One region of the Blautia sp. HCP3S3_D9 genome, then DNA from elsewhere that is predicted to be linked to it. Evidence: riboswitches for the same ligand, from Rfam matches in the RefSeq annotation. Region 1 holds a riboswitch; the other holds the start of a gene.
The links. A riboswitch is a leader RNA that binds a small molecule or an ion and turns the genes downstream of it on or off. The one in region 1 is predicted to bind cobalamin.
Positions count from the first base shown of each region.

Region 1 (15,829 bases):
ACGAGCATGTAATCGTAATTCGGGCTGCTCCATACGATAGTTGCTGTGGCTTTGTCGCCTTCTACTTTGATTGCAGCAGGAGAATCAACAGTTGCTCTGCCAGTTCCGCCTGTGAGGGTTACTTCCATTGTGTAGTCGCCATCCTCAAGGTTAAGATCTGCTAATGTTTTGCCTTTTTCGTCTTTGCTGTCTTTCTCTGTGTCTGCTGTTTCTGTGTCATCTTTCGCGTCTTCTTTTGTGTCTTCTGCATCTTTGGAAGCTGTGTCTTCGGTATCTGCTGCTTCTGCATCATCTGTTTTTACAGGATTGGTAACACTTACTTTATGATCGTACCATTTGCCCTTGGTTCCGATAAGGGCTACGTCGAACTCTTCGTCAAGTGCAGGCACCGGGATATCGAAGCCGTATACTTCTTCGGTCATTCCATCGCTGTATGTAACAGTGTCTGTAGTTGGCTCAAGGAGTTCTGCGCCATCTTTTTTTGCATCTTCGGCTTTTCCGACGAACAGATTTACGATTTTCTTGGATGCAAGGCTTACATGAATAGTCATCTGACCATCTTTTACTGTGAGGGTTCCTTTTCCGTCGTTTGCTTCGTTCACATGGAACATTCCATTGTCAGTATCGAATTCTGCTGTATAAGTGCCATCCTCTAAGGTATCTCCCTTGGATGTGTCTGCATCTTTGCTTTCTTCATCTTTCGCATCTGTTTCTTCTGTGTCAGCTGCGTCCTTATCTGCTGTTTCTTCTGTTGCAGTATCATCTTTTGTTTCTGCCAGGATTGGGCTTGTGCCGAGTAATGTTGCTGAAACTGTAAGGGCTGTCATTAATAAGGTGAATGAACGTTTTTTCATGATGTTACTCCTTTGTCTTATATATAAATTTTTGTTTTTCTTCTGTTAAATATTTTTCTTCTATAATAATAGATAAAATGAAATATTCTTCCTATAATAGTTGTTTCGTTTTTATTAAACTAAACCTGCCAGTGCAGATATACTATATGATAAAAAGTCTCATTCCTTTCTATCATATAGTATATCTGCCCGGGAACTTTTGCAAGTTCTCCGGGCAGTTTTTCGTTTGGACAATATTTAAAATCTTTTAAGCGATTGATTATTCAGCGTCTGTTGTTTCCTCTGCTGCATCATCTGTTGCAGTATCATCAGCTGCTGCGTCATCTGTAGATTCTGCGTCATCTGTAGCTTCTGCATCGTCTGTTGCTTCTGCGTCATCAGATGTTCCAAGAGAGTCGATAGCTGCTTTTGTATGCTCTACATAGAGATCTTCTACTGCTTCGATTCTTCCAAGACCTTCGATCTGGCAGTCAACGCTGTCAAATGCTCCGGATGCTTCAAACTGAGATTTCCAGGAATCTTCATCATCGCCAGCCATATCGTTGTTAGCGTGGTCACCAGCAACAACCATCAGAGGACGAAGGACTACATTCTTGAATCCTGCATCTTTAACTTTTGCGATAACTTCTTCGCAAGCTGTATCTTCTGGTTCACCTTCTACAGTACCGATGAAAGCGTTTGTGAATCCAAGGTCTTCCATCTGTGTCTGCATCTGGTCATATGTTACGTTAGCTGTATGGGATGTACCATGTCCCATGAATACGAATGCTGTACCAGCATCTGCTGCTGCCTGCATATCATCGAATCCTGCTTCCTGGCAAGCTGCATCTGTGATTGCCTGAGCAACTGCTTTCTTGTCATCGTTAATTACTGTAGCGTCATCGCCTACTTCACCAAGCATTGGCTCTGCGATTGCAATAGATTCGAATTTATCTTTGTATTCGTTAACAGCATCTACCATCTCATCATACTCTGCACCATGCATCAGATGTGTAGGCTGTACAACAAGGTTCTTAACACCGTTATCTACTGCACGGTCAAGTGCCTGCTGCATGTTATCGATTGCTTCATCATCTCTTGCTTCTACATGGTTGATGATGATCTGTGCTGTGAATGCACGTCTTACGGACCAGTCCGGATATGCTTCTGCAAGAGCATCTTCAATTCCTTTGATATCCTCTGCACGGCTATCGTTGAAGGATGTACCAAAGCTTACTACCAGAATTTCGTTCTCACCGATTTCGTCCTGGTTACGTGGATCATCTTTGGAAGCATCACCTGTATCACGTCCAAAATACTCTGGGCTTGCTTCTTCACCTTCAACCAGTTCTTTCTGAGCATCTGTCAGTTTGTCCCATGCTTCTTTTGCTGCTTTGCAGTCTTCATCAGTTGTGTCATTTCTTTCCTGAACATAGATCTTGTCGATCAGGGCTGCTACTTCGTCAGCTGCTTTCTGATCATCATCAGAAGCTTCTGCTGTATCATCGGAAACGTCCTCTGCTTCTGCAGCATCTGTTGCTTCTGCGTCATCAGCTGATTCTTCTGTTGCTGTGTCATCAGAAGCAAATGCTACTGTGCCTGTTGCTGCTGTCATGGAACAGGTCATAGATACTGCAAGTAATAAAGCTAACATGGATTTTCTTTTCATTTCGTTTTTCCTCTTTTATTTCTCGTATTTCCGGACAGACGTATGCAAAGAAAAGCAGCTACATATACTGCAGCTGCCACTTTCCCATAAATACACGGTTGTTAATTATAAAAGAGCTATGTATAGTTATGAGAATAGAGGTTCTGTAATACCGCAGACCTTAAATTCCACGCCAAGGCAGTTCTCCTGACTTCGATCATCGCCGCTTTTCCCTTCCCGGTCGCCCAGTGGTTTCTGAAAAGCAACTCCCATACACAGTGACGGTATCGCTCCGGATTCTCACCGGATTCTCTTTTGTGCATCAATATGATGCAACCTTCGCGTTATAACATTGCACATATTCAATTCGGATACTCTTTTTTTATCACATCTGATAGAAAATGTCAATACAATTTGTTTATATTTTCTATTAATATTTTTGCATTATATAAGAAATCATGCTGATTCTCTTACTTTATTCGTTACTGTTCGCTACACTCTCAGCAACATGTGAATAATAATCTTTATTCTGCTTCCGTTAGTGTTTTGAAGAAACAGGTTCTGCTGCCTGTATGGCAGGCTGCGCCGATCTGTTCTACTTTCGCAAGGATGGTGTCGTTATCGCAGTCCAGAGTAAGAGACTTTACAAACTGGAGATGACCGGAGGTAAGACCTTTGGTCCAGAGTTCGTTGCGGCTTCTGCTCCAGTAGGTCATCTTGCCGGTTTCGAGTGTGGTGTTAAAGGCTTCTTCGTTCATGTATGCGAGCATCAGAACTTCATTTGTCTGATAGTCCTGAGCAATGTCAGGTACCATTCCGTCGCTGTTTAATTTGAAATCAGACCAGGCGATATTGCTTTTAAACTTTGATGTGTTTTCCATTATAAGCTTCCTTTCGTGGATAATACATCTGTGATCCTTGGATCATAAGATGTAGCTGCATCCAGTGCTTTGGCAAAACTCTTAAACATAGCTTCTGCTACGTGATGGTTGTTCCCACCGGTTAAGACTTTAATATGAAGGTTCATGCCGCAGGAATAGGAAATGGCGTAGAAGAATTCTTTTACCATTTCTGTGGACATGTCACCGATCTTGTCTGTGGTAAATTCTGCATCCCATGCGAAATATGGTCTTCCGGACAGGTCGATTGCGCAGAGTACCAGGCATTCATCCATTGGAAGGATACAGCTGCCATAGCGTTTGATTCCTTTTTTATCACCGATGGCTTCTTTTAATGCAGTTCCAAGAACGATTCCAGTGTCTTCGATGGTGTGATGATCGTCTACCTGAAGATCGCCGTGGACTCTGACACTGAGGTCAAAGAGTCCGTGGCGGGTAAATCCGTCCAGCATATGGTCGAAAAATCCTACACCTGTTTCAATGTCAGAAACTCCGGTTCCGTCCAGATTTATTTTTAATTTAATTTCGGTTTCTTTTGTATTTCTTTCTACTGAGGCTTCTCTTGCCATGATTAGGTCCTCTCTGTTTTACATTTTATAGTATTTTCACTTTATAATATCCAGGATAAAAAAGTCAGAAAACTATTCGTGCTTACACGATAAAATTTTCAACTCAAACATCAATTTATGATGTTCAGGAAATAGAACCTTTAACAAATTTGAAAATCTCAGGTATTATATTATTCCTTATCTTCATCCTCGAAACGCACCGCAATGGAATTGGCATGTGCAGTGAGCTGTTCGGAGGTTGCAAACTGGATGATATCTTTGTGGATGTCACGCAGTGCAGCTTTTGAATAGTATACGATACTGGATTTCTTGATAAAGTCGTCTACGGAAAGTGCGGAGAAGAACTTGGCTGTTCCGTTTGTCGGGAGTACGTGATTCGGACCTGCGAAATAGTCTCCCAGAGGCTCGGAGCTGTATTCACCGATAAAGATAGCACCTGCATTCTTTACTTTCATCATATCTTCGAACGGGTTAGCTGTTACGATTTCCATATGTTCCGGTGCGATCTCGTTGGCTGCTTCGATTGCTTCGTCCATGTCTTCTGCGATCAGGATGTATCCGAAGTTGTCCAGAGATTTCTGGATAATTTCTTTTCTGGAAAGGACTTCTACAAAACCTTTTACTTCTTCGTCTACTTTGGCAGCAAATTCTTCGCTTGTTGTGATCAGGATCGCGCAGGCAAGTTCATCATGTTCTGCCTGGGAAAGAAGGTCCGCTGCTACAAAGTGAGGATTTGCTGTCTCATCTGCAAGAACAAGAATCTCGCTTGGACCTGCGATGGAGTCAATGCTTACGTATCCGTAAACTGCTTTCTTTGCAAGAGCTACGAAAATGTTTCCAGGACCTACGATCTTGTCTACTTTTGGGATGCTCTCTGTTCCAAAAGCAAGTGCTCCGATTGCCTGAGCTCCACCTACTTTATAGATTTCATCTGCTCCTGCTTCTTTGGCAGCTACCAGTGTGGAGGCACATACTTTGCCGTCTTTTCCAGGAGGTGTTGTCATAACAATGTGCGGTACACCGGCTACTTTTGCAGGTACGATATTCATCAGTACAGATGATGGGTAAACCGCTTTTCCGCCAGGCACATAAACACCGACACGATTTAATGGAGTGACTTTCTGCCCAAGCATAGTTCCGTTTGTCTCGCTTGTGAACCAGCTGTTCTGGATCTGTTTTTCATGATATTTGCGGATGTTGACCAGAGCTTTGCGGATGACTCCAAGGAGCGCCGGATCGATCTGTGCATAGGCTTCTTCAATCTCTGCGTCTGTGACACGGATAGTCTCTTTTGTCACTTCTGCTTTGTCAAATTCTTTTGTATAGGCAAAGATAGCTTCGTCTCCTTCATTTTTTACTTTGTCAAGGATCTGAGCGACTGTTGATTCGAATTTTCCGTAATTGTTCGGGCTTCTTTTCAGCAGATTCTCAAGAATATCTTTTGTGGATTCTTTTGTTAATTTTACTGTACGCATCTTTACATTTCCTCCTGCAGAACTCTTCTTAACTCATCAATGAGTTTGCGAATTCTCTCGTTCTCCATCTTCATACTTACCTGGTTGACTACCATTCTGGCAGACAGCGGGCAAACTTCCTCTAATACTTTCAGGCCGTTTTCTTTCAGTGTGCTTCCGGTCTCTACGATATCCACGATTACTTCGGAAAGTCCGACGATCGGTGCAAGCTCGATAGAACCGTTTAATTTAATCAAGTCTACGGTCTGATGTTTTCTGTTAAAGAAATAATCTTTTGCAATATTTGGATATTTGGTTGCTACACGGATCAGCTGATTATTCTCCAGAACTTCTCTGGCACTTTCCGGACCGCAGACGCACATTTTGCATTTTCCAAATCCGAGGTCCATAACTTCATAAAGTTTACGGCCTTCTTCAAGGATGGTATCTTTTCCTACGATTCCGATGTCTGCTGCGCCGTATTCTACATAGGTAGGAACATCCGGTCCTTTGGCAAGGAAGAATTTCATCTTTAATTCTTCGTTGACGAAGATCAGTTTACGGGAATCTTTATCTTTCATTTCTTCGCAGGTAATCCCTGCTTTCTCAAACATTTCCATTGTCTTTTTGGCAAGTCTGCCTTTTGTCAGGGCAACTGTCAGGTATCTCATGGCTTATCTGGCCTCCTTTTTCAAACGTAATGCTACACTTCTGCCTTCTGCACGAAGCTTCTGGGCTTCTTTGATGGCTTTTGCACGGTTCTGTGGCTCGTACTCGATCACTTCCGGCTTATCTTCTTTCTCGGAGATCAGTTTCTGACTGGAAAGTGCGAGAAGGAGGTTGTCTACCTCAAGTGCAAAACCGATGGATGCTGCTGGTTTGCCGAAGTGTTTCATCAGACCGTTGTAGCGGCCGCCTTTGATCATTGGCTCGCCGGTTCCATAAGTGTATGCCTGGAAAATGATTCCTGTGTAGTACTGATATTTACTGAGCATGCCGAAATCAAAGGAGATGTATTTCTCATATCCGTAGTTCTTCATGATCTCGTAGATCTCTTCCAGTCTGGAAACGGCTTCTAATGCGCAGGCGTTGTTTGTGAGGCTTCTGGCTTTCTTTAAAACGTCTTCTGATCCGAACATCTGTGGGATTTCAACGAAAGATTTTACCAGGCTGTCTTTGATCTTCTGTTCTGCTACAAATTCTTCTACGCCGAAGGAGTTTTTCTGGGAGATCAGAGTGCGGAGACGTTCTTCTGCTTCCTGATCAAGTTCTGCTTCTTTTAAAAGGGATTTGAAGTAATCTACCTGTCCGACGCTGACCTGGAATTCGGTGAGGCCTGCTGCGAGGAGGCATTCTACTGTCATGGCAAGGAGTTCTGCATCTGCATCTGCAGATTCATCGCCAATTCGTTCTACGCCCATCTGGGTGGTTTCTTTGAGGTGGCCTCTGTAGCTGGAGTTGTTGATGAAGGTGTTGCCTGTGTAACAGAGGCTTACTGGTTCTTTGTCCGGTGAGAAGTAGGTGGCGCAGGCTCTGGATACGGACGGAGTGAAGTCTGGTCTGAGTACAAGGGTGTTGCCTTCTCGGTCGAAGAATTTGTAGAGTTCTTTGGACGGGATAGTTCCTACTTCGCGGCTGAATACTTCGAAGTATTCGAAGGTTGGGGTTTCTATGTCTTCATATCCATAACGGTGGAAGACACGATGGATTTTCTCCTGTACTTTCCTTTTCTGGCTGCATTCGCCATTGTAAATGTCTCTTACACCTTCTGGGGTGTGAAAAATACGCTGCATGGTTTTGGTCCTCCTGTGGTTATGTATTGTGGTTTCTTAAACTTCTTAAATTAATGTTATTTTCTTTGTTTCGCTTTAGTTTAGTAACGTGATACCAAGCTAATACGAAAACTAGGTAAAATTATAATGGGTTTTGGTGGAATTGTCAATCCCTTCTATATTATTTACATTATTATTTAATAAGGGACGCTCAGAAAGATATGTTCCCTCCAATGCGGTTTCGGTGTCTAAGAGCTTCTAAGTCCTCCGAAAATCTGCTAAAAACATGAGAAGAAAAGCCCGGAATTACTCGCTAACGCTCAGACAAAAGGGGCTTTTCTTCTCATAACGCAGATTTCCGGATGACTAAGAATCTCTAAGACGCCTGCAAATGCATTGGAGGGAACATATCTTTCTGAGCTGGGTTGTTCAATGTGGAAGTTTGTGATGAAATCTTCTTCTACTCTCTTTCATTTAGATCCATCTGAATCCCATCAAGATAAGGAACAAGAAATCCATTCTTCTTATTTAAATAATATTGATTATCCAATTCTTCCCGGCGGAAGCTTTTGCGGCCACCTTGCTGCATTCTATTCCAAAATGTGAGAAGGTGGCGCAGGGGGAGATAATAGAATTGATTTTCGTGGCTGTAGAATATGAGGAAGAATGCTACGCCTCCCTGTTTTTCGAATGCCTGCATAAATTCTACCTGATGGGGATGAATGTTTGCGAGGGGGAAGGTGTCTGTGGCGCATTCTTTGGCATCGAAGCAGACGGGGATTCCCTGGACTGCTCCGATGTAGTCTACGGTGCTTCGCTGTTCGAAGTAGGCCAGTGTGATATGGCGGTTTTCTTTGTCCATGCGGACGGGGGTGATCGGAGTTGGGATTTTCTGGATGAGTGCCAGTCCTTTTTCTCTGTATTGTTCGTTGGTGCGGTTTACGAGGTCTTCCAGGGTGGAGCCTCGTAATCCTCTGCTGTTCCAGGTTGCCACGGTGTTCCTCCATTGTGTTTCTTATACTATATTGTCATAATATTTACGGATAACTTTAAAAATCATCCTGTATCTATCAATAAATTGCAATCATCATTTAACATGATCAATTCAAGCCCCGTTTTGTCAACAAAAATCTCTAAGCAATAGAGAGGGAATTTATTTAATCAACTTCACTGACGGATAATATCTGATGATCGCTTTGCCTACAAGTTCATCAAAGGTTACGAAACTGGTGGTTTTCCAGTAACGGGAGTCTTTGGAGTGGTTGCGGTTGTCTCCGAGTACGAAGTAACTATTCTCGGGGACTTCATATGGGCCGAAGGTTCCTCTTGGTGTTTCCGGGAGGAAGCTGTCATCCAGTGGGATTTCGGAGTCGTTGATGTAGACTTTGCCGTCTGTGATCTGGACTTTTTCTCCGGGGAGGCCGATTACTCGTTTGATGAAGAGCTGGCTTTCGTCGTCGGGATATTTGAAGATGACGATGTCGAAGCGTTCAGGGTCTTTTGTTTTCTTTGATATTTTGTGTCCGAAGAGGTTTATGTTGATGCCATATGCCAGTCGGAATCCGAAGATCCGGTCGCCAGTCATGATGGTTTTCTCCATTGATTCGGATGGGATTTTGGCATTGATGAGTACAACGTTATTTACGAGAGTCACGATCAGCACCACTGCTATGATCATTTTTGCGTAATCCCATACTTCTTTCCAGATTCTCATGATATACCTCCTCCAGGTGTTCTTCCTTGATGATTTTGAAAAAAAGCTCCGGTACCGGTGCCGTGAAGGTCTGGTCTGTTTCCGGAATTACTAATCTGTACGCATGGAGAAGCTGGTGTTTTACTCCATGACGGATGTATTGTCTGTTGAATTCGCTGTTACCGTATTTGGTGTCTCCCAACAGGGGATGTCCTGTACCTGCAAGGTGGGCACGGATCTGGTGGGTGCGGCCTGTGATGAGTTCGACTTCCAGAAGTGTCATTTTTCCGTTGCTGCCTAATGGTCGGTAGCCGGTTTCGATTGGAAGGGAATCTGGAAATTCCTGTCTGCTTACGATTACTTTGTTTGTTTTTTTGTCTTTGTGCAGATAGCCTTTGATGTGGGCTGGTTTGTCCAGGTTTCCTTTTACCAAACAGAGATAGTATTTGTGAAGGGTTCTGTCGTGGAAGATTCTGGAGAGAAACTGGAGCCCTGAAAGGCTTTTGCCTGAGCAGACCATTCCGCTGGTGTTGCGGTCAAGGCGATTGCATACGGATGGTTTGAATGTTTTGAGCTGGTCTTCGGTGAGTTCGCCTTTTTTCAGAAGATATCCGATCAGGTATTCTACCAGGGATGGTTCGCCGTCATCTGCTGGCTGGGAAAGCATTCCAGCGGGTTTGTTAATGATGATGATATCGGAATCTTCATATATAATGTCCAGATCGCAATACGCACGGGCTACCTGAGTGGTTCCGGCAAATTTGTCAAAGGTTTCGTCACTCAGGAACAGTTTGATTGTATCTCCTTTGAGGAGTTTCTCGTTTCCTGTAGCTTTTTTGCCGTTTAAGGTAATGTTCTTTTTGCGGAGCATTTTGTAGAAGAAGCTTTTAGGAGCTTCTTTGAGAAGCTTGGCCAGATATTTGTCAAAGCGCTGGCCGGCTTCGTTTTCTTCTATGATAAATTCTTTCATTATTAAAATATCTTTCTTAACTAATGTTCAATAAGTAACTGTCTTCTTACTGTTATGAGCCCAAAATCTATTATCACAGACAATCTGGGATGAATTTGAGCCTCGTTACTGAAAATAAAATGAACAATGTGATAAATAAACCGTTGCTTCTGTATCTCTATAAACAAATGGCCAAAATCGTCTGGCGAATAAGTTCGTTTCTGGTGAGATCCGGGTATTTCTCGTCCGGAGTGAATTTGATTCCTTCTTCCAGGCTTTCTTTGTGGTCGTTCATGGAATCAAGACGTTCCAGGAAAGGACGGATATCTGTGAAGATTTTTACTGTGGCTTTGTAGCCGTTCTTACGGATAATCTTCTGGGCGTTGGTTTCCATGAAAGCGGCGTCGATCTTCGGATCGCTGCTGTAAGCTGCTACTGTGTTTCCGCAGATTGCTACTGCATCGATATAAGCGCTCTTTTCATAGAAAGTCATATAGAGTTCGTATGCCATGTCCAGTTTCCCCTGATGGGTGCGGATTTTCTGATAGAGTGCGCTGTCCATTGGTCTGCATTTGAAGATCATGATCAGGCCGACCATGGATTTGCAGGCCGGAAGGCACCCGACTACTGCTACAACTGTCCAGACGGTCATTCTGGTCTTGAAGTAGATCCAGGATGTGAAGAAGATAAATAATGGTACTGCAAAAAGAATCGCCGTGATGATCAGGCGGCGTTTCTTTTCGCTTTTGAAATATCCAAAATCACCTTTCGGAATTTTTTTTGATGTTTTCTGGTTTTTCTTTGCTGTCACTTGCGTCCTCCTCTGGAGTTTTTCTTATGTGTATTTCGTATTGTATTTTTCTTAGATATAGATTTATCTCTACTGTTCTCCCGGAAATTTTCCTGACCTTTTCCTGTCGTTCTCGTCGTCCGGCTGTTTCCATAAGCTTCACTGCGGTTATTATTTCTGTTCTTAATGTTTCTGTTTCCACCGCGGGAATTGTTTCTATTGCCATTTCTGCTTCCATTTTCACCGCCCAGATGTTCCCCGTGTCCTTCACGGATCGGGCGGATCAGGCATTTCGGGCCATAGCCAACCAGATCCATTCTGCCGGTCATCTTCAAACCTTCCAGTACCAGTTCTCTGTTTGCAGGGTTCTTGTACTGCATCAGAGCTCGCTGGATGGCTTTCTCATGTGGATTTTTCGGCACATAAACTTTCTCTCCTGTAAGAGGATGGATTCCCGTGTAATACATACAGGTAGAGAGCGTGGACGGTGTCGGGTAAAAGTCCTGCACCTGTTCCGGTGTAAAACCAAGATCACGGACGTATTCCGCAAGCTTTACTGCTTCTTTCATGGTACATCCCGGATGGGAGGACATGAAATATGGTACTGCATACTGCTGCTTGCCAGTTTTCCTGTTTGCATCATCGTATTCCTTAAGGAACTGCTGATAAACACTGTGACTTGGTTTTCCCATGTATTTCAGCACCTGATCAGATACATGTTCCGGCGCTACACGAAGCTGTCCGCTTACATGATGTTCTACCAGTTCCCGCAGGAACGTCTTGTCCCTGTCTGCCACTACGTAATCAAAGCGTACACCGGAACGGATAAATACTTTCTTAACTCCCGGAATCTTACGCAGCTTCCGAAGTAAAGAAACATAGTCAGAATGGTCTACTGTCAGATTCTTACATGGTGTCGGGAAAAGACATTGCTTATTCTTACATACACCTTTCGTAAGCTGTTTCTGACAGGAGGTCTGTCTGAAATCTGCCGTCGGACCGCCTACATCATGAATATAGCCTTTGAAATCCGGGTCTTTCGTCATTCTGGTGGCTTCTTCGATCAGAGACTCATGGCTTCTGGTCTGGAGGATTCTTCCCTGATGGAATGTCAGAGCGCAAAAATTACAGCCTCCGAAGCATCCTCTGTTGCTTGTCAGGCTGAATTTAATCTCCTCCAGTGCCGGGATTCCTCCCATTTTCTCATACATCGGGTGAACTTTCTCTGTGTATGGAAGTGCATATACATCGTCCATCTCCTCCTGTGACAAAGGCATTGCCGGAGGGTTCTGAACAATATATCCCTTCGTCCCATAGGACTCTGCCATTGGTTTCGCAGTAAACGGGTCTGTATTCTGATACTGAACTGCAAAACTGTCTGCGTAGGCTTTCTTGTCCTCTTTTATCTCCTCATAAGATGGAAGAATGATCGGCTCATAAACTCTTGACAGATCTTTACATTTAAATACAGTTCCTGCAATAAATGTGATCTCCTCTACAGGAAGCCCACTGTCCAGTGCCTCTGCAATCTCGATAATGGAATGTTCACCCATTCCATAAGAGATCAGATCTGCGCCGGAGTCCAGAAGTACACTGTGTTTTACTTTATTATCCCAATAATCATAATGTGCCAGTCGTCTCAGGCTGGCTTCAATACCGCCCAGGATAATGGGCGTCTTTTTATAAGTCTGACGGATCAGATTGCTGTATACGATCACCGCGCGGTCAGGACGAAGTCCCATCTGGCCGCCCGGGGAATAGGAATCCTTCTGCCTGTGCTTCTTGGATACAGTATAGTGGTTTACCATGGAGTCCATGTTGCCCGCTGATACCAGAAATCCAAGACGCGGCTCGCCAAATACCTGGATGCTCTCTTTCTTCTTCCAGTCTGGCTGACTGATGATGCCTACTTTATATCCGCGGCTCTCCAGCAGTCTGCTGATGATCGCCGTGCCAAAGGACGGATGGTCCACGTAGGCATCGCCTGAAATATAGACAAAGTCCACCTGGTTCCATCCTCTCTCCTTCATTTCTTTCTTTGTTACCGGTAAAAAATCCTGCATTTAAATTTCCTCGTATGTATTTTAGACATGGTGATATACCGCCTGTGCACGGTATCCTTCCGAAATAATATCAAGCTGTCTGTGGAATCGCTTGAGCTGCTGGAGATCCTTTGTACGGAATACTCTCAGGAATTCATCCTGAATCTTCATGATCTCGCGTTTGTTTGCGATCTTGTACAGATTCTCGATATTGATCAGAATATCCTTCACCAGATTCGACTGCATCTGGGAGGAATTCTGTGCATCCATGATCTCATTTCGTACAGAAGACATCTCATGGTCAAGGGCATTGATGGCATCTGCCGCATTGCTCAGGCGCTCTGCCACATGCTCAGGCATATCGCCCTTATATTTATACTGCAGAGAATGCTCAATGGTAGCCCAGAAGTTCATGGCCATTGTCCGGATCTGGATCTCAGCCTGAAGTTTCTTAGGTCCATTGATCGTGTCTACAGTATAATAAATGATCAGATGATAACTTCTGTATCCACTCTGTTTAATATGTTTCAGATAATTCTTCTCACTCTTTATGGTCATATCGCTTCTCTTCTGAATCATGGAAGCGACAGTCTCTATATCCTCTTCAAACTGGCAGATAATACGGATACCTGCGATATCCTCCAGTTCTTCCTCCATCTTCTCCATCGGAATATGCTTGCGCTGCATTTTCTCAAGGATACTGCTCACGCTCTTGACTCTGCCCTCAACCTGTTCGATCGGACAGTAAATGTCGTTCTCTTTGCATTCCTCGATAATGTGGGTGAATTTAACTTCCAGCTCTTTTACAGCCAGTTCATACGGGCACAAAATGCTTCTCCATAACTGTATTTCCATTTTCACTCGCTCCTTGCATTTCATACATTTTGTTATTATAGCATAGATTAAAAAAAATATCTCGCTAATATGAATAGTTTCTGATTTTTTTAGAAATGGCTTTCAGTACCCAGTAAGGGTTGACGCTCAGTTCTTCATAATGCGGTGTCCTGATGTAGATCCCCAGATGAAGATGGACCGGAAACATGCCCTGCGTGCCTTCGCCGCCATAGCCTGTATTTCCCATATATCCCAGGATATCTCCTGCAGATATTTCCTCACCTGTCCGGAATTCTTTCTCATATGCATCTAAATGGGCATAATAAAAATACCCGCCTTTCGGGGCACGTATTCCGATCCTGTAGCCGCCCAGGGGAAGCCAGCCTATATTCTCCACCACACCGTCTGTAATACTTAAAACCGGATAATACCCCGGTTCTTTCTCTGTGCCGAACAGATCACAGCCTTCGTGTGTGCGTGGACCTCCATAGTCTCTGGGTGCACCGTAAGAATTCTCGAAATAGATTTCTGTAGATGGAATGGGAAAATATTTCAGATCCGACCAGACGGACTGGTAAGCACCTTTGAGCTGTTCATATTCTGCCGGTTTGTATTTCTGATAGGGTGTTGCATCAGGCAGCACCTGTTCTGGATAAAAATCGGAGTTCAGCATAGTTGCTGTCAGAATATCTATAAAGCTATCTGTGCCTGTTTCTTTATCTGCTGCCATTTTCCATATCCTGCGATATAATCCCGACGTTATGTGCTGCTGTCTGAAATCAGTCCGCTCACAGGAATCTGCCTTTAAAACAGATGCCCGGCTGCGCAGTTTCAGTGTTGTCTCCAGCATACCGGTTATAAGCAAAAGTGCCAGTAATGACAAAATACAGCGAAACAGGGGAGTCCGTGGATCGTACGGATCAAACATTTAAGATACCTCCGCATTCTGATACAATATATGCAGAAAGTTAACAGCATAGAACAAAAAAATTCTATGCATTGCAAAGCATGTGACTGACCATGAATTGAATCGTAACGTTTTTTCTGTCGCAGAAACATCACCGAGTAATTTCTCAGGACAGAAAAACACCCCGCCATTATATGCAATGACAGGGTGCAGATATTATTTATCAGTCTTTCAGATTTTCCAGAACTTTTACAAGATATTTCCATACTCTCTCTGTAGAAGAAATGCTGAGGACTTCCTCAGATGTGTGGATATCCTTCATATCCGGTCCGAGAGATACGCAGTCGAGGCCTTCCATCTTCTTATAGAAAAGTCCGCACTCAAGTCCTGCGTGGATGGCTACTACATTTGGTTTCTGGCCGTACATCTCTTCGTATACTTCCACCATCTTGTCACGAAGCGGTGAATCCTTGCGGTATTCCCATGCAGGGTATACGCCCTGTCTCTCATATTCTCCTCCAAGGAACTCTGTTAGATACTGGATCTTATCAGAAAGTGCATCGCGTGCTGTTTCCACAGAACTTCTGATGCTGGAGCTTCCCAGCACTTCATCCTCAGATGTTTTCAGGATACCGATGTTTGTGGATGTTTCTACCAGACCTGCGATCGTTCCGCTCATTTTCTGAACACCGTATGGTACGTTTACAAGGAAGAATACTACTTTCTCCTTGCTTGTCGGATGAAGAACTTTCACTTCTTTCTCGCCGTCATCTGTAACAGTTACTGTGATTCCCTCATCAGTTCCTGCATACTCTTCTCTCCATGCATTCTGCATATAAGCGGCATATTCTTTCACTGCTTCCACATCTTCTTTAAGAATCAAAAGCTCTGCTGTAGATTCTCTTGTGATTGCATTGTCCTTCTGTCCGCCCTGCACACTGATCAGCTCATAATCTGCCGCCTTCTTAAGTCCATAGAGGAATTTTCCCAGAAGGGAGTTTGCATTTGCACGGTTCTTATCAATCTCAGCACCTGAATGACCGCCCATCAGTCCGCTGATCTTAACGGTCAGCTTCTCACCTTTTGCTTCCAGTCTTGTTACCGGGATATGGCTGATTCCGGAAAGTCCGCCTGCACAGCTGATCCAGAGGCTTCCTTCTGCTTCTGAATCCAGATTGATAAATCTTCTTCCTTTTAATACGCTGCAGTCAAAGCCAACCGCTCCGAGAAGTCCGATTTCCTCATCAACTGTGATAAATACTTCAAGCGGCGGATGTGCGATGGTATCACTCTCCAGAAGTGCAAGTCCGTAAGCGACTGCGATTCCGTCATCACCACCAAGGGTGGTTCCGTTTGCAGAAATATAGTCTCCTTCTACAGAAAGATTTAAGCCGTCTTTTGTAAAATCATGCTCTACATCCGGGCGTTTCTCACATACC
Region 1 is NZ_JBQHWS010000047.1:11,675-27,503, forward strand. It holds gene ACTNES_RS10645 (hypothetical protein) at 1-854, opposite strand, end outside; gene ACTNES_RS10650 (sirohydrochlorin cobaltochelatase) at 1,114-2,502, opposite strand; cobalamin riboswitch at 2,662-2,837, opposite strand; partial or broken gene hisI (phosphoribosyl-AMP cyclohydrolase) at 3,009-3,344, opposite strand; gene hisB (imidazoleglycerol-phosphate dehydratase HisB) at 3,362-3,949, opposite strand; gene hisD (histidinol dehydrogenase) at 4,120-5,424, opposite strand; gene hisG (ATP phosphoribosyltransferase) at 5,427-6,074, opposite strand; gene hisZ (ATP phosphoribosyltransferase regulatory subunit) at 6,078-7,196, opposite strand; gene ACTNES_RS10680 (Holliday junction resolvase RecU) at 7,636-8,169, opposite strand; gene lepB (signal peptidase I) at 8,329-8,889, opposite strand; gene ACTNES_RS10690 (RluA family pseudouridine synthase) at 8,813-9,838, opposite strand; gene ACTNES_RS10695 (hypothetical protein) at 9,996-10,628, opposite strand; gene ACTNES_RS10700 (YgiQ family radical SAM protein) at 10,625-12,670, opposite strand; gene ACTNES_RS10705 (GTP pyrophosphokinase) at 12,692-13,504, opposite strand; gene ACTNES_RS10710 (M23 family metallopeptidase) at 13,569-14,411, opposite strand; gene ACTNES_RS10715 (aminoacyl-histidine dipeptidase) at 14,614-15,829, opposite strand, start outside.

Region 2 (15,829 bases), on a different contig from region 1:
AGACATGTTGAAAATCAGTCATTTGCAGAAACATTACAGAGGTTTTTCGCTGGACTGTTCTATGGAAGTACAGCCTGGGATGATTACAGGACTTATTGGAAGAAATGGTTCCGGGAAATCCACCACATTTAAAGCTTTGCTCGGCTTGATTCATCCGGATGGCGGAGAGATAGAGGTCTTTGGGAAAAGGGCAGAAGAGCTTAAGCCGGAGGATAAGCAGAAACTGGCAGTTGTTTTTGCAGATTCAGGCTTCAGTATGTATCTGACAGCAACGGGCGTGGTCAATATTATGAAAAGCATATATCCGGATTTTGACAGAGAGAAATTCCTGCAGCAGTGCAGAAGATTCAATCTGCCCACAGACAAGAAAATCAAAGAATTTTCCACTGGCATGAAAGCAAAGTTTAAAGTACTGGCAGCATTAAGTCATAAGGCAGAACTGCTGATTCTGGATGAGCCCACAGTTGGTCTGGATGTGATTGCCAGGGATGAGGTGCTGAACATGCTGAGAGAATATATGGAAGAAAATGAAAGTAGTTCTATTCTGATCAGTTCGCATATTTCATCAGATCTGGAGAGTCTTTGTGACGATTTTTATATGATCCATGCCGGAAAAATTATCCTTCATGAGGATACAGATGTACTGCTGTCAGATTATGCAGTTCTTAAAGTTGCAGAAGAAGAGTACGAAAAACTGGATCAGCAATACCTTATTAAGATCCGGAAAGAAGCTTATGGATACAGGTGTCTGACAAACCAGAAACAATTTTATATGGAAAATTATCCGGATGTTGTAATTGAGAATGGAAAGATTGATGATCTGGTAGTGATGATGGAGGAACAGGTATGAAGGGATTATTTGTAAAGGATATAGAACTGATGAAACAGCAGAAACAGTCTTTTATCCTGGTTATTGTAATGGGAGTCATCCTGAATCTGGCAGGAAGCGGGAGCGTCAGTTTTGCTATAGGATATTTTATGATTGCCACAGCAATTTTTGCCATTACGACTATAAGTTATGATGAGTTTGATAATGGTCTTGCATTTCTTATGACCTTGCCGGTTACCAGAAAACAGTATGTGGCGGAGAAATATCTGCTGGGAGCAGGGCTTACGGCTGCAGCGTGGGGAATTGAAGCAATAACGGGAGTGATCTGTAAAGGTGTGGCAGAGCTTCAGGGGTGCCTGAGTGAGAAAATTATTGACACTCTGATATACATTCCACTGGCGCTTCTTATGTTGTCAGTATCGCTCCCGCTTGTAATACATTTTGGAGCAGAAAAAGGACGTTATATTGCAATGGTCATGTGGGCTATTATAATTGCCGTAGTTTATATTCTGATAAAAACAATGGGACTTTCAGCAGACGCAGTCGGTGCATGGCTGAATGGACTGAACTGGGGAATGGTATTGGCCGGAGTTGTATTATTTACAGTAATTGTATATATGGGATCTTTTTGGATTGGTGTCCGGCTTATGGAGAAGAAAGAATTCTGATGTGTCTCGAATATGGTTGTAATTATAAAAGCAGTGTGCTAAAATTATATCAGCGTAATTGAATAGCTGTTAAGTGAACATTATCATACGCAGATTTTGTGTATGATAATGTGAGAGGGAATCAGGTGAAATGCCTGAACGGTTGCGGCCACTGTATACAGAAAAAAAGCGGGATTGTAATATGTCATTGCATAAATATGTGAGAAGGCGGAATCCGGCTGTCAGAGAGTATCTGGAAATATTTCTGATACAATATTCATGAACTGCTGAAGCATGGATGTTGTATCAGTTTTTATTTTATGGGAACTTTCTGTGATCTGTGAGTCAGGAAACCTGCCTGACAGCGTAAAGAAGGAGCTTCCGTAAAAAGTATCCGTTATTCTTATCACTTCTATTTTACTTTTTCTGAAGTCTCATCTTTTCGGTTACACGAACAGGTAAATAACATATACGAAAAGAGAGGAAGTCAAATGAAAAACAGGTATTTATCCACAAGAATCATGGCAATTATGATGGCAGCAGCTATGGCAGTTTCCGCAGCTCCGGCAGCTTTTGCAGCAGAGAGAGCAGACTCTGAGACAATCAAAGAGGACAATCAGCCGGCAGCAGATGCAGACTCTGATACACAGGAAGATGCAGACGCACAGGATTCAGCAGATGCAGATAAGACAGCAGACGCAGAAGGTACAAAGACAGAATATCCTCTGACCATCACAACCTATGATTATGATGGAAATGAAATCGAAACAACCTATGAAAAGGCACCGGAGAAAGTTCTTGCTGTATATCAGGGAAGCATTGAAACCATGCTTGCACTTGGCCTGGAAGACCGTCTGGTAGCTACTGCAGGTCTTGACAATGAAGTTCCGGATGAACTTAAAGATGCATTTTCAAAAACAAATTATCTTGATGAATTTACCCCATCCCTTGAGACTGTAACGATGTTGGAGCCAGACATGATCTTATCCTGGAGCTCCCTGTTTTCTGATAAAAATCTCGGAAATGTAACAGACTGGATCGACAAAGGCTGCAACACTTATTACAACACAAACACACGTCCTGACGGAGACAGAACTCTGGAAAATGAATTTACAGACATCTTAAATCTTGGAAAGATTTTTGATGTACAGGACAAAGCACAGGCAATCGTAGATGATGCAAAGGCAGTGATCGATAAAACTCTTACAGCAACAGCAGATGTAGAAGAGAAACCAAGCGTAATGGTTCTGGAACCTCTTGGAGAAGATATCACAAACTATGGTGCAAAGAGCCTTGGTGGAGATATGGTAACACAACTGGGTGCGACTCTGGCAAATCCGGATGCTTCTACAGCAGGAAAAGAAGATATCATTGCAGCAAACCCTGATGTGATTTTTGTTGTATACATGCCATATGCAGGTGATGATCCGGAAACTGTAAAAGAAAGCCAGCTTGCCGTTATCAAGGATGACGAAGCACTTCAGAGCCTTGACGCTGTAAAGAACGGTCGTGTTTATCCGATCATGCTCAGTGAAATGTACGCAAGTGCAACACGTACACAGGATGGTATTGAAACTTTCGCAAAAGGATTATATCCGGATGTGAATCTTGACTGATTGAGGAAATAACAGTGAAAGAACAGGTTTCACAGACAAAAAAAGGCAGTGTGCTCAGGACATCCATGTATGTGGCAGTTCTTATCGGGCTTGCGGCATTTTTGATTTTTTCCATTCTTGCAGCAATCACTTTTGGAAATGCAGATCTGTCACTGAAAGATGTTTACAGTGTCATTGCATATAAATTGTTTCATATCAAAAGCCTGTCCGCCTATGCAGAAGGCGCAGTTCACGATGTTGTGTGGCTGATCCGGCTGCCCAGAGTCCTGCTGGCTCTGGCAGTTGGAATGGCTCTTTCCGTCTGTGGCGTAGTTATGCAGGCGATTGTCCAGAACCCACTGGCAGATCCGTATGTACTTGGTATTTCATCCGGTGCATCCCTTGGTGCAACACTGGCGATCATGCTTGGAGTTGGTGGATTTCTCGGTGGAAACTCAGTTGGTGTTACTGCATTTATTGGTGCAATGGTCACTTCTTTTGCAGTAATTGCCATTGCAAACATGGGCGGAAAAGCTACTTCTGCCAAACTGATCCTTGCCGGAATGGCTGTCAGTGCGGTATGTTCTGCTTTTTCCAATTTTGTTATCTATATTACCAACGACAAAAATGCAGCAACAGAAGTAATGAAGTGGACGATGGGAAGCCTTGCAGGTGCAAGCTGGAGCAGAGCAGGTGTGATGCTTCCTGTTACATTGATCTGTGTGATTATTTTCTGGACGCAATATCGTAACTTGAATCTGATGCTGTTAGGAGATGATGTATCGATCACACTGGGAACTGATTTGCACAGGCTGAGAACCTTTTATCTGATCGTTGCTTCTGTAATGATTGGGTTTGCAGTATATTGTGCGGGTGTGATCGGCTTTGTAGGACTTGTGATCCCTCATGTGATCAGAATCCTGTTTGGAACAGACCACAGAAGATTACTGCCATTAAGTGCACTGCTTGGTGCATCATTCCTGATCTGGTGTGATGTGGCATGTCGTGTGATCCTGAAGAATTCTGAGATGCCGATCGGTGTGCTGGTATCCATTATCGGTGCTCCATGCTTTATTTATCTGCTTGTGCGGAAATCCTATGGATTTGGAGGTAGTAAGTAATGAAAATCACTACAGAAGATATTCAGGTTGGATTTCACGCCAGACAGATACTGAAGGGAATTTCCATAGAGTCAAAGGATAAGGAACTGGTAGGGATCATCGGACCAAACGGAAGCGGAAAATCTACATTATTAAAATGCATCTACCGTATCCTGAAGCCAGATGCAGGTGCCGTTTATCTGGACGGCGAAGAACTCCATTCCATGAGCGTAAAAAGTTCCGCCAGAAAAATGGCAGTTGTGGCACAGCACAATTACTACAACTTTGATTTTACCGTACGGGAAGTCGTGTTGATGGGACGTGCACCTCATAAGAAAGCATTGGAACGGGATAATGCAAAAGATTACCGGATTGTTGAAGAAGCACTGAAAACGGTACAGATGGATGCATTTGCGGATCGCACATTTTCTACGCTGTCAGGTGGAGAGCAGCAGAGGGTTATTCTGGCAAGAGCACTTGCACAGCAGACACCTGCACTGATCCTTGATGAGCCGACTAACCATCTGGATATCACACATCAGATCATGCTGATGGAACTGGTAAAGAAACTTAACGTAACTGTAATATCAGCTATCCATGACCTGAATATTGCGGCGGCATACTGCGATAAGATTTATGTATTGAAAGATGGTGTGCTGGAAGGATATGGAACTCCACAGGAAGTACTCACTCCGGAGCTGATCAAAAGGATTTACCAAGTAGATTCGGAAGTGGTAAATGACAGCCGCGGGAAGATGCATATTCTATTTTTATAATATGATATCAGGGTCAAAAGGTCAGAAAGTCGTTCGTGCTTGCACGATAAGACTTTTGAGCTTGGGACTCGCCAAACATGAGAAAGTAGCAATTTACGTAGTAAATCAGAGGATTTCGAATGTTTGAGTATTGACAGGCCAGAGTTAGGAAAATTTTTGACTCTGGCCTGCTATATATGGAGGAAAAAGATGAATAAGATAGGAATTTTGACGTGTATTCATTCTAATAATGTATGCGCCAGAGTTGGATGCCTGGCAGCATTTCAGAACAGAACCGATTTCTTTCAGGATTATCCGGAAGATACCTGTCTGGCAGCAATGATGACCTGTAACGGATGCAAAGGCGCCAACCCGACAGACCCCATAGAAGACAAAGGAATCCTGGAAAAGATAGACAGACTGGTCAGCGAAAAGATCAGTGCCATCCATGTTGGTGTCTGTCGTCTCCCGGATGGAAAGCATGAATGTCCAAGGATGACACAGATCTGCAATATGATAGAAAAACGTGGAATCAAAGTAGTCAGAGGGACACATAAAGAATAAAAAAGTTTCTATACAATTTATAAAATAAAAAAATATAAAATGCCTTGAATATGGAGCTTAAAATTAATTGTGATATGAAATAAATGAACGTATAATAGCAGAACCCTATTGGATTTCTCTATATCAGTATGTTAAAATAATTAACTGATAAAGCTGACAGATAGAACGTTAAAAAATATATACTGATTATTCATAAGAAAAAAGGAGTTCTAAATATACTATGGAGAAACTTGTTGTAGGTATCCTTGCCCACGTAGATGCAGGTAAGACTACGTTGTCGGAGGGGATTTTATATTTAACGGGAAAAATCCGTAAGCTGGGGCGTGTGGATCATAAGGATGCGTATCTGGACACTTATAACCTGGAGAGGGAGCGTGGAATCACGATTTTTTCCAAGCAGGCGGAGTTTGAACTGGGGAACAGGGGGATAACTCTGCTGGATACGCCGGGACATGTGGATTTCTCGGCGGAAATGGAGAGGACACTGCAGGTTCTGGATTATGCCATTCTTGTGATAAATGGAGCGGATGGTGTGCAGGGGCATACCATGACCTTATGGAGACTTCTGGCAAGATACCAGATCCCGACGTTCCTGTTTATCAATAAAATGGATCAGGACGGAACTGATAAAGAGAAACTTTTGGCAGAATTAAAGAAGCGATTAAGTGATAATTGTGTTGATTTCACCTGGGAAAACACAAGTGGAATGGAAAATAGTATTGACGAAACAGCGGAGAAAGCAGAAGCTGAAATATCAGCTCTGCATTCTCAGTTTCTGGAAGATGTTTCTGTCTGCGATGAGGAACTGCTTGAAAAATACCTGGAAACAGAGAAAATATCAACATCAGATATCCAAAAAGTAATCAAAGAGCGAAAACTTTTCCCATGTTTCTTTGGCTCTGCGCTGAAAATGACAGGTGTAGAAGAATTCCTCCATGGTTTGGAAAAATACTGCGAGACACCGACATATCCGTCTGAGTTCGGGGCAAAAGTATTCAAGATTGCCAGAGACGATCAGGGCAATCGTTTAAGCTATATGAAAATCACAGGTGGAACATTGAAGGTGAAGGAACTTCTTACAGATACAGAGAAAGCGGATCAGATCCGTATTTATTCCGGTGCGAAATTTGAGCTTGCAAAGGAAGCTCCTGCAGGAACTATCTGTGCAGTGACCGGCCTTTCCCAGACACATCCGGGACAGGGATTTGGAATTGAACGGGAATCTGAGATGCCGGTTCTGGAACCTGTATTAAATTACAGAATTCTGCTTCCTGAGGACTGTGATGTTCACCAGATGCTGAAGAAACTCAAAGAGCTGGAAGAGGAGGAACCGGAGCTTCACATTGTATGGAACGAGCAGCTTGGAGAAATCCATGCCATGCTGATGGGTGAGGTTCAGATTGAGATATTAAAGCATCTGATCTGGGAGCGTTTCCACGTAGCAGTAGAGTTTGGCACAGGAAATATCGTATATAAAGAAACAATCGCAGAGCCGGTAGAAGGTGTAGGCCATTTTGAACCGCTGCGTCATTATGCAGAAGTACACCTGCTTCTGGAACCCGGAGAGCCGGGAAGCGGTCTGCAGTTTTTTACTGCATGCAGTGAGGATGTGCTGGACCGTAACTGGCAGCGTCTGATTCTGACTCATCTGGAAGAACGTGAGCACCCGGGAGTACTGACCGGTTCTCCGATTACGGATATGCAGATTACACTGATCACAGGGCGAGCTCATCTGAAACATACAGAGGGCGGCGATTTCCGGCAGGCGACGTACAGGGCTGTGCGGCAGGGATTAAAGAAAGCAAAGAGTGTCCTGCTTGAGCCATATTATGAGTTCAGACTTGAGATTCCGGGAGATATGATCGGGCGTGCTATGACTGACATTCAGAAAATGAATGGAACCTTCCAGCAGCAGGAAGCGGATGAGGATGATATGATGGTATTGAAGGGGAGTGCGCCTGTATCAATGATGCGAGATTATCAGACACAGGTAACCTCCTATACAAAGGGACGGGGCAGATTATTCTGTTCATTGAAGGGCTATGCCCCATGTCAGAATCAGGATGAAATTGTAGAGGAGATTGGATATGATTCCGAACGTGACCTGGACAATCCCACGGGTTCTGTATTTTGTGCTCATGGAGCTGGATTTGTGGTGCCATGGTATGAAGTAGAGGATTATATGCACTTAGAAGGGGTTGACGAGTCTGAGCTGAGTGATACCATACCGGATAGTGAAGAAAGTACAGCAGGAAACAGGAATGGAAGGAATCAGGGAGACTCAGGTTATTGCCCGCCAAAGAATGCCGGCGTAGGAAGCTATGAGGATGAGGAAGAACTGAAAGCTATTTTTGAGAGAACTTTCGGACCAGTCAATCGTTACAAAGAACCACAGTTTAAGAGAACATTTTCTTCAAAATCTGACAGCGGCAGCTATTACCGTAACAGCTCTTCTGCTAAGAAGAAAGAAAAAGAATATCTCCTTGTAGATGGCTATAACATCATCTATGCTTGGGAAGATTTAAAAGAGCTGGCAGATGCAAACCTCCATGCAGCTCAGACAAAACTGATGGATATTCTGAGCAACTATCAGGGCTTTAAGAAATGTACGTTAATTCTTGTATTTGACGCTTACAAGATAGAGGGCCATGCAGAGGAAGTGATCACCTATCATAACATCCACGTAGTCTACACAAAAGAAGCTGAGACAGCAGATCAGTATATCGAGAAAACGGTCCATAAGATCGGCCGTGAAAACCAGGTAACGGTAGCTACCTCCGATGGACTGGAGCAGATTATCATCATGGGACAGGGTGCCCACCGTATGTCTGCCAGAGGTCTTCGGGATGAAATAAAAGCTACAGAAAATCAGATCCGCCAGCAATGGCATGAGAAACGTCAGAGCAGCAAGAATTATCTGATCGACAATATTTCTGATGAAATGGCGCAATATATGAAAGAGAAACGACTTGGAAAACAGTAAAAGGGAGATGCAGTCATGAAAGAAAAGCTGACACAAAAAGATGTTGAGAAAATTCAGCAGGAGATCGACCACCGCAAGCTGGTTGTACGAAAAGAAGCAATAGAAGCTGTAAAGGAAGCCAGAGCTCAGGGAGACCTGAGTGAGAATTTTGAATATTATGCGGCCAAGAAGCATAAGAATCAGAACGAAAGCCGTATCCGTTACCTTGAGAATATGCTGAAAACAGCAACCATTGTTTCTGATGATTCCAAAGACGATGAAGTTGGAATGGACGATATTGTAGAGGTATATTTCGAGGAAGACGATGAGATTGAGAAATACAAACTGGTTACTTCCATAAGAGGAAACTCCATGGAAAACCGCATCAGCATTGAATCTCCCATTGGTATGGCATTAAAAGGTCATAAGGTTGGAGACAGAGTGGAAGTAAAGGTAAATGATAACTACAGTTACTTCCTGGAAATCCGTTCTATTGATAAGACTGGTTCCGAGGATGAAGAAATCCGCGGATTCTGATAATAATACTGTCGAAATACAGGATCCGGATTGATAAAAGAACTATTGTAAGAGATGAACACCGGTTAGTGTCATATCTCCTGCAATGGTTCTTTTTATTTTTATATCAAAAATACGGATGGATTTATGGGAACCTTACACAGAATGAATATGATGACTGGAAATTTTACATGGATTTAACATTCTCATGGGGATGATTTTACAAAGCATGGTTATGATGAGAAGCAAGTCAGGGATATGTATCGCAAAAAAACATATATATGCCTGCACATGTCTGAGACTGCCATCAGATGGCAGAAAGTAAATAGCCATATACTTATGAAAAGGGAAAAGGAGAATAATCATGGATTTATTCAGTATATTAACATTGATCGGAGGCCTTGCATTATTTTTGTATGGTATGAATGCAATGGGAGATGGCCTTGCGAAGGTTTCCGGCGGAAAGCTGGAGAAGATTCTTGAAAATCTTACTTCAAATCCGATAAAAGCAGTGCTTTTGGGAGCAGGAGTAACAGCAGTGATCCAGTCATCTTCAGCTACGACTGTTATGGTAGTAGGTTTTGTAAATTCAGGGATCATGAAATTATCACAGGCAGTAGGAGTGATCATGGGTGCCAATATCGGTACTACGATCACCTCCTGGATCTTAAGCCTGACAGGAATACAGAGTGATAATTTTATCATTCAGATGTTTAAACCAACATCATTTTCCCCTGTGCTTGCGATCATTGGTGTGATTTTTATTTTGTTTATCAATGATTCAAAGAAGAAAGATATCGGAAGTATTTTTATTGGTTTTGCAATCCTGATGTACGGTATGGATATGATGAGTTCTGCTGTAAAACCCCTTGCAGAAGTGCCGGAATTTACAAACCTGTTACTTAAATTTTCAAATCCGTTGTTAGGTGTTATAGCAGGTGCCCTTCTTACTGCAGTGATCCAGTCATCTTCTGCATCCGTAGGTATTCTGCAGGCCCTGTGTCTTACAGGTGCAGTACCGTTCAGTGCAGCAATCCCGATCATTATGGGACAGAACATCGGAACCTGTATTACTGCAATCCTTTCTGCAATCGGAGCCAAGAAGAATGCAAAACGTGCAGCAGCAGTACATCTGTATTTCAACCTGATCGGTACGGTTATCTTTATGACTGTATTCTATCTTATAAATGCAGTTGTTGGATTTTCTTTCTTCCATCAGGTAGCAACACCGGCAGGAATTGCTGTTATCCACAGTGTATTTAATGTTACTGCAACGATCATTCTCCTTCCTTTTGCAAAGGGACTGGAGAAACTTGCCTGTCTTACAATCCGGGACAAAAAAGAGGACGTTGTTGTTTCAGCAGAGGACAGAGAGTTTATGATCCTGGAGCCTCGTTTTCTGGAGAAACCGGCATTTGCAGTAGAGCAGAGCCGCAATGCAGCCAGAAAAATGGCAGAAGAATCCCACAATGCACTGTTTACAGCACTGAGTCTGGTGGATAAATACAGTGAAGAAGGCGTAGAACGTGTGGAAAACATGGAATCCAAGGTTGACCGCTATGAAGATGAACTGGGAACTTATCTGGTGAAGCTGAGCCACAAAGATATCTCAGAAGCAGACAGTCACAGTCTTTCCATTATGCTTCACTGTATCGGGGATTTTGAACGTATTTCCGACCATGCTGTAAATATTATGGAATCAGCACAGGAGCTTTATGAAAAAGGACTGAAGTTTTCCGAAAATGCAAAGAAAGATCTGGAAGTGCTGGGACAGGCAGTAGAAGATATCGTAAATACGGCATATGAAGTTTTTGACAAACAGGATATGAAGCTTGCGGAGAAAATTGAACCACTGGAAGAAGTGATTGATGAACTTTCCAAAGAAGTAAAACGTCGTCATGTACAGAGACTGAGAAACGGTGAATGTACAATAGAGATGGGATTTATCCTTTCGGACATTACAACCTGTCTGGAACGTGTGGCAGACCATTGTTCCAATATTGGAGTCTGTGTGACGCAGGTGAATGAAGATCTGTATGATACTCACAGTCATCTGAATATCGTCAAGAGCCATCCGGACGAAACATTTTATCATGAACTGGAAGACGCACGAATCAAATATCAGCTTTCATAAAAATAAACAGGTAGATGATGGTTACTGTACACATGCCATTATCCCGCGAGGTGTTTTGGCATGAATATGCCAAAATCCCGAGACATACAAGCCAAAATTCCATTGCCGCAGGCAATTTGGAATGAATTTTGGCAACGTTACTGAGAACGAAGTGAACAGTAACGGATGATGTTATTTGCATGATCAGGAAATCCGGGCATTCTGAAGTATCTGAGAGAGATATTTCAGAGAAAATGGCCGGATTTTTGCTTTAAAGAAATGAAGCAGATGACGGATATTTACTTGTACAGGGATAAAAAAATAAGTATACTGAAAAAAGAAATACACTTGTGACGACAAAGCAGGTGATAAATAAAGGGGAGGAAAAGCAGAATGATCTATTGTGTAGAAGATGAGCGGAATATCAGGGAGCTTCTTATTTATACACTGGAAACAACAGGATTTAAAGCCAGGGGGTTTGGCAATGGCAATGAACTGATGAAAGCGCTGAAAGAAGAGATACCGGAGCTGATCCTGCTGGATATCATGCTTCCGGGAGATGATGGCTATACCATTCTGGAACAGCTGAAAAGTATGCCATCTGTAAAGGATGTGCCGGTAATTATGGTTACTGCAAAAGAAGCGGAATTTGACAAAGTAAAAGGTCTGGAAGGCGGAGCGGATGATTACATTACCAAGCCTTTCGGTATGATGGAATTTGTTGCCAGAGTAAAAGCAGTTCTCAGACGAAGTGCCCGTCAGAATGAAGACAAGGAACTGCATTACGACGAGCTTTATCTGAATGTAGGACGTCATGAGGTGCATTACCGGGAAAAAAAGGTCGATCTTACCCGAAAAGAATTTGAACTTCTTCAGTATCTGCTGGAGAATAAAGGACTTGTTATGACAAGAAATCAGATCCTCTGCCATGTATGGGGATATGACTTTGACGGTGAAACCAGAACTGTGGATGTCCATGTGAGAACCCTGCGTCAGAAACTTGGAGAGGCAGGAAATCTGATTGAAACGGTCCGGGGTGTAGGATACAGGATCGGCGCATAACAGATAAAACAGGCGAAAACAGGAGTGGAAAAATGAAGCATAAAATATTCAGTCACACCAGTTTACTTATTATTTTATCCGTAATACTTACATTCCTGGCAGCAGGAACTGTCATGTATAACAGATATGATATTTATATGAAACAGGGTGTCAGAGATGAAGCCGCATATATTAAAACAGGTCTGGAAGAAGACGGAGACGTTTTTCTCTCAGACAGGGTCGGAGACGCCACCAGCAGCAGGATCACTCTTCTGGGAAAAGATGGTCAGGTGTTGTTTGACAGTATTGAGAATCCGGAAGAAATGGAAAATCACAGTAACAGACCGGAATTTATTGAAGCTGAGAAGCAGGGATCCGGTGAGATGGTCCGCTATTCAGACACCTTATCAAAACAGACGTTTTATTATGCTGTAAAATTAAAGGATGATCAGGTTCTGCGAGTAGCCAGGACTACAGACAGTCTTCTGGTAACAATGTTAACCAGCTTTCTTCTGCTTGGCGGACTGGTATGCGTGATCCTTGTAATTGAACTTTTTCTTGTGCAGAAACAGACCAGAAAGCTGATAGAGCCTATCAACCGGATTGATCTGGAACATCCTCTGGAGCATGTATGCTACGAAGAATTAAGGCCATTGCTTTTTCGTCTGGATCAGCAGAACAGACAGATTCAGAAACAGCTGGAAGATCTTAAGAATGCAGAGAGTGCAAGAAAAGAGTTTACGGCAAATGTTTCCCATGAATTGAAAACTCCTCTTATGTCAATCTCCGGATATGCGGAGCTTATGATGAATGGAATGGTACCGCCGGACAAGATGCAGGATTTTTCCGGCAGGATTTTTCATGAGTCCGAGCGTTTATCAAATCTGGTTGCAGATATCATTCAGCTTTCCAGACTGGATGAGAAGAACGGAGAAACTATGTTTGAACAGGTTGACATCGGAGAGCTTGGGGAAGATGTGATCAACAATCTGCAGAACAGGGCAGCAAAGAAAAAGATTAATCTGGAATATACAGGCGGACCTGCACAGATGCAGGGAGTACGCCATGTATTATATGAAATGTTCTACAATATTACAGATAATGCTATCCGCTATACCCCGGATGGTGGAGATGTAAAGATTTTTGTGGGAAAACTTAATGGGAAACCGTACTTTCGTGTGGAAGATAACGGAATAGGAATTCCGGAGAGCGAACAGCAGAGAATCTTCGAGCGTTTTTACAGAGTGGACAAGAGCCATTCACGTGAAACCGGAGGTACAGGTCTGGGGCTTTCCATTGTAAAACATGGCGCAGTTTTGCATCATGCGAAGATTCTTCTGGACAGTGAGCCGGGTAAGGGAACGAAGATGGAAATCCTGTTTGATCAGACTAAGTAAAGCTCCTGTGAAGCAGTTATTCGGTGCAGTGAAGCGGATGATTTTGTCTGGTGTTGAAAAGAGAGTGGACAGTATCCGACATGGTTGTTAGAAATGTATAAATTTTGGGGATTGACAGACAAGTGATTATTGGAGAAAATAAAATCAGACAGTTATCCATGTAAAAGCAGGTACAATGGAGGGTATTTTCAGTATGGAAAAATGGAGAAGCATTGCAGCGGGTATGAGCTGTTTGTCAATGCTGTTTGCAACAGGAGCGGTTACTGTATCAGCATCAGATGAAATCACAGAAATTCCGGAACAGAGTATTGTATACTGGTCCATGTGGGAAGAAGATGAACCACAGGCAGATGTGATCAGAGAAGCAGCAGAAGCTTATGAAGAAGCAACAGGTATTTCTGTAGAGATTCAGTGGAAGGGCAGAGGAATCCGGTCTCTGATAGAACCTGCCCTGGATGCCGGAGAACAGATTGACCTTTTTGATGATGATTATCAGAGGATGGCTCAGGAACACAGGGATTATCTGGCAGAATTAAAAGGAATGGCAGATACTGTGGATTATGAGAAGCATATTATGCCGGTACTGTTGGAGCAGGTGAAGAACTGGGGAAATGGAGAACTGCTTGCAATGCCGTATCAGCCTTATATCACAGGCGTCTGGTATAATAAGGATTTATGGGAAGAGGCTGGACTTACAGAACAGGATATCCCGGATACCTGGGAGAAACTGATCAGAGTATGCCGTAAGATTAAAAACAGTGACAGTGGCCTTAGTGCCATGACCTGCGATGAAGAGTATGTGAATCTTCTGTATGGATATCAGCTTGCCAGATATCTTGGACAGGAGAAAGTGCAGCAGCTGATCCGTAACTGTACCTGGTCACAGATTCCGCAGGCAAAAGAGGCGGCAGATGATATCAGAATTTTGTTTTTTGCGGGATATATGAGTCAGAGTGCACCGGCACAGCATCCGGAAGGTCAGGATGAAGTGGGAGATGGCGAGGCAGTCATGGTGCTGCAGGGCTCCTGGGTTCCGAATGAAGTGACAGAAGCTACAGAATCTGATGATTCCTGGGGATTTTTTCCATGGCCTGCAGTAAAGGCCGGAACAGACGGCACAGAAGGTGTTATGGTGGGAGCACAGGGATTTGGAGTCACAAAGGATTCGCAGATGAAGCAGGAAGCTTTTGACTTTGCATATTCCATCTGTACCGGGGAAACAGATATGAAAATGACAGATGTGGTTAATTCCATCCCGGCAGATACGGACAATACACAATGGCCGGAAGTGCTGGCAGATGCAGTACCGTATATGAAAGAGATGTCAAAGCCGTACATGTGGGCTGCAGGTCTGGAGGCAGATCCGGATTATAAAGAACAGATACAAAGCGAACTTCTGAAGCTTACAAGATTAGAAGAAACATCGGATGAATTTATAGAGAATCTCAGCAATATGAAATAAGAAAAAGGCTGTTCAACATTATGAAAATATTGGTCTGGTATTACTGGCGCTCTCGTTCTGAGAGCGCCTTTATTGATGTGATATATTCTGTGGGTGTCATTCCGGAAATTTTTTTAAACTGTCTGGAAAAGTAATGGATGGAAGAGTATCCCAGAAATTCTGAAATCTGCGTAAAGTTCATCTGGTTCTCGCGGATCAGTTGTCTGGCATAGGCGATCTTTAACCGGGAAAAGAAATCCATGGCGCCACACTGATGTTGTTCCTGAAATATTTTCTGAAGCTGGGAGCGTCCGATCATATTGTCATGACACAGATCGCAGAGTGTAATATTTTCCCGGATATGGTCCTCCATATAAGCAATGACACGTTTATAGACAGCGGAATTATTTTTCAGATTTACAAATTGGCTGACAGGTACAGTCATGGGAGGAGAAGAATTTCTCCGGATCATGTAGATCAGCATCTGCTCAAGGTAAATACGGATAAGCTGCTGAGAACCAAACAAAAAATCTTCTTTCTTTTCCATCTTTTCTGTATAAGGATCATCCAGAGGGGTTTTGATACAGCGGCGTGCCTCGGCAATCAGCATTCCCATGAGATTTCTCTCAGAATCAGAAAGTTTCAGCAATTTTTTCTCAAAGAATTTCATACATGGAGAATCGCATTCACTTGGAACAGCTGCAATGTATCTGAATGGCTCCTGGTTACCAAACGAAGTAAAAGAGATGGCAGGTCCTGACTTCTACTGGGGATGCTTCGCATATCCGGCACTTACAGACGGAGCAAACGGAATCGAAACAAACAACTTTGGTGCACAGGTATTTGGTATTAACAAAGATACAAAACTT
Region 2 is NZ_JBQHWS010000015.1:414-16,242, forward strand. It holds gene ACTNES_RS05210 (GntR family transcriptional regulator) at 1-1, shown strand, start outside; gene ACTNES_RS05215 (ABC transporter ATP-binding protein) at 5-850, shown strand; gene ACTNES_RS05220 (ABC-2 transporter permease) at 847-1,497, shown strand; cobalamin riboswitch at 1,576-1,852, shown strand; gene ACTNES_RS05225 (ABC transporter substrate-binding protein) at 1,968-3,092, shown strand; gene ACTNES_RS05230 (FecCD family ABC transporter permease) at 3,107-4,192, shown strand; gene ACTNES_RS05235 (ABC transporter ATP-binding protein) at 4,192-4,947, shown strand; gene ACTNES_RS05240 (CGGC domain-containing protein) at 5,137-5,490, shown strand; gene ACTNES_RS05245 (NYN domain-containing protein) at 5,711-8,473, shown strand; gene greA (transcription elongation factor GreA) at 8,489-8,989, shown strand; gene ACTNES_RS05255 (Na/Pi cotransporter family protein) at 9,333-11,102, shown strand; gene ACTNES_RS05260 (winged helix-turn-helix domain-containing protein) at 11,475-12,143, shown strand; gene ACTNES_RS05265 (sensor histidine kinase) at 12,176-13,519, shown strand; gene ACTNES_RS05270 (ABC transporter substrate-binding protein) at 13,713-14,981, shown strand; gene ACTNES_RS05275 (helix-turn-helix domain-containing protein) at 15,022-15,576, opposite strand; gene ACTNES_RS05280 (hypothetical protein) at 15,665-15,829, shown strand, end outside.
Region 2: it holds a riboswitch for cobalamin, as region 1 does, so the genes downstream of both, ACTNES_RS05225 (ABC transporter substrate-binding protein) here and ACTNES_RS10650 (sirohydrochlorin cobaltochelatase) in region 1, are expected to answer to the same signal.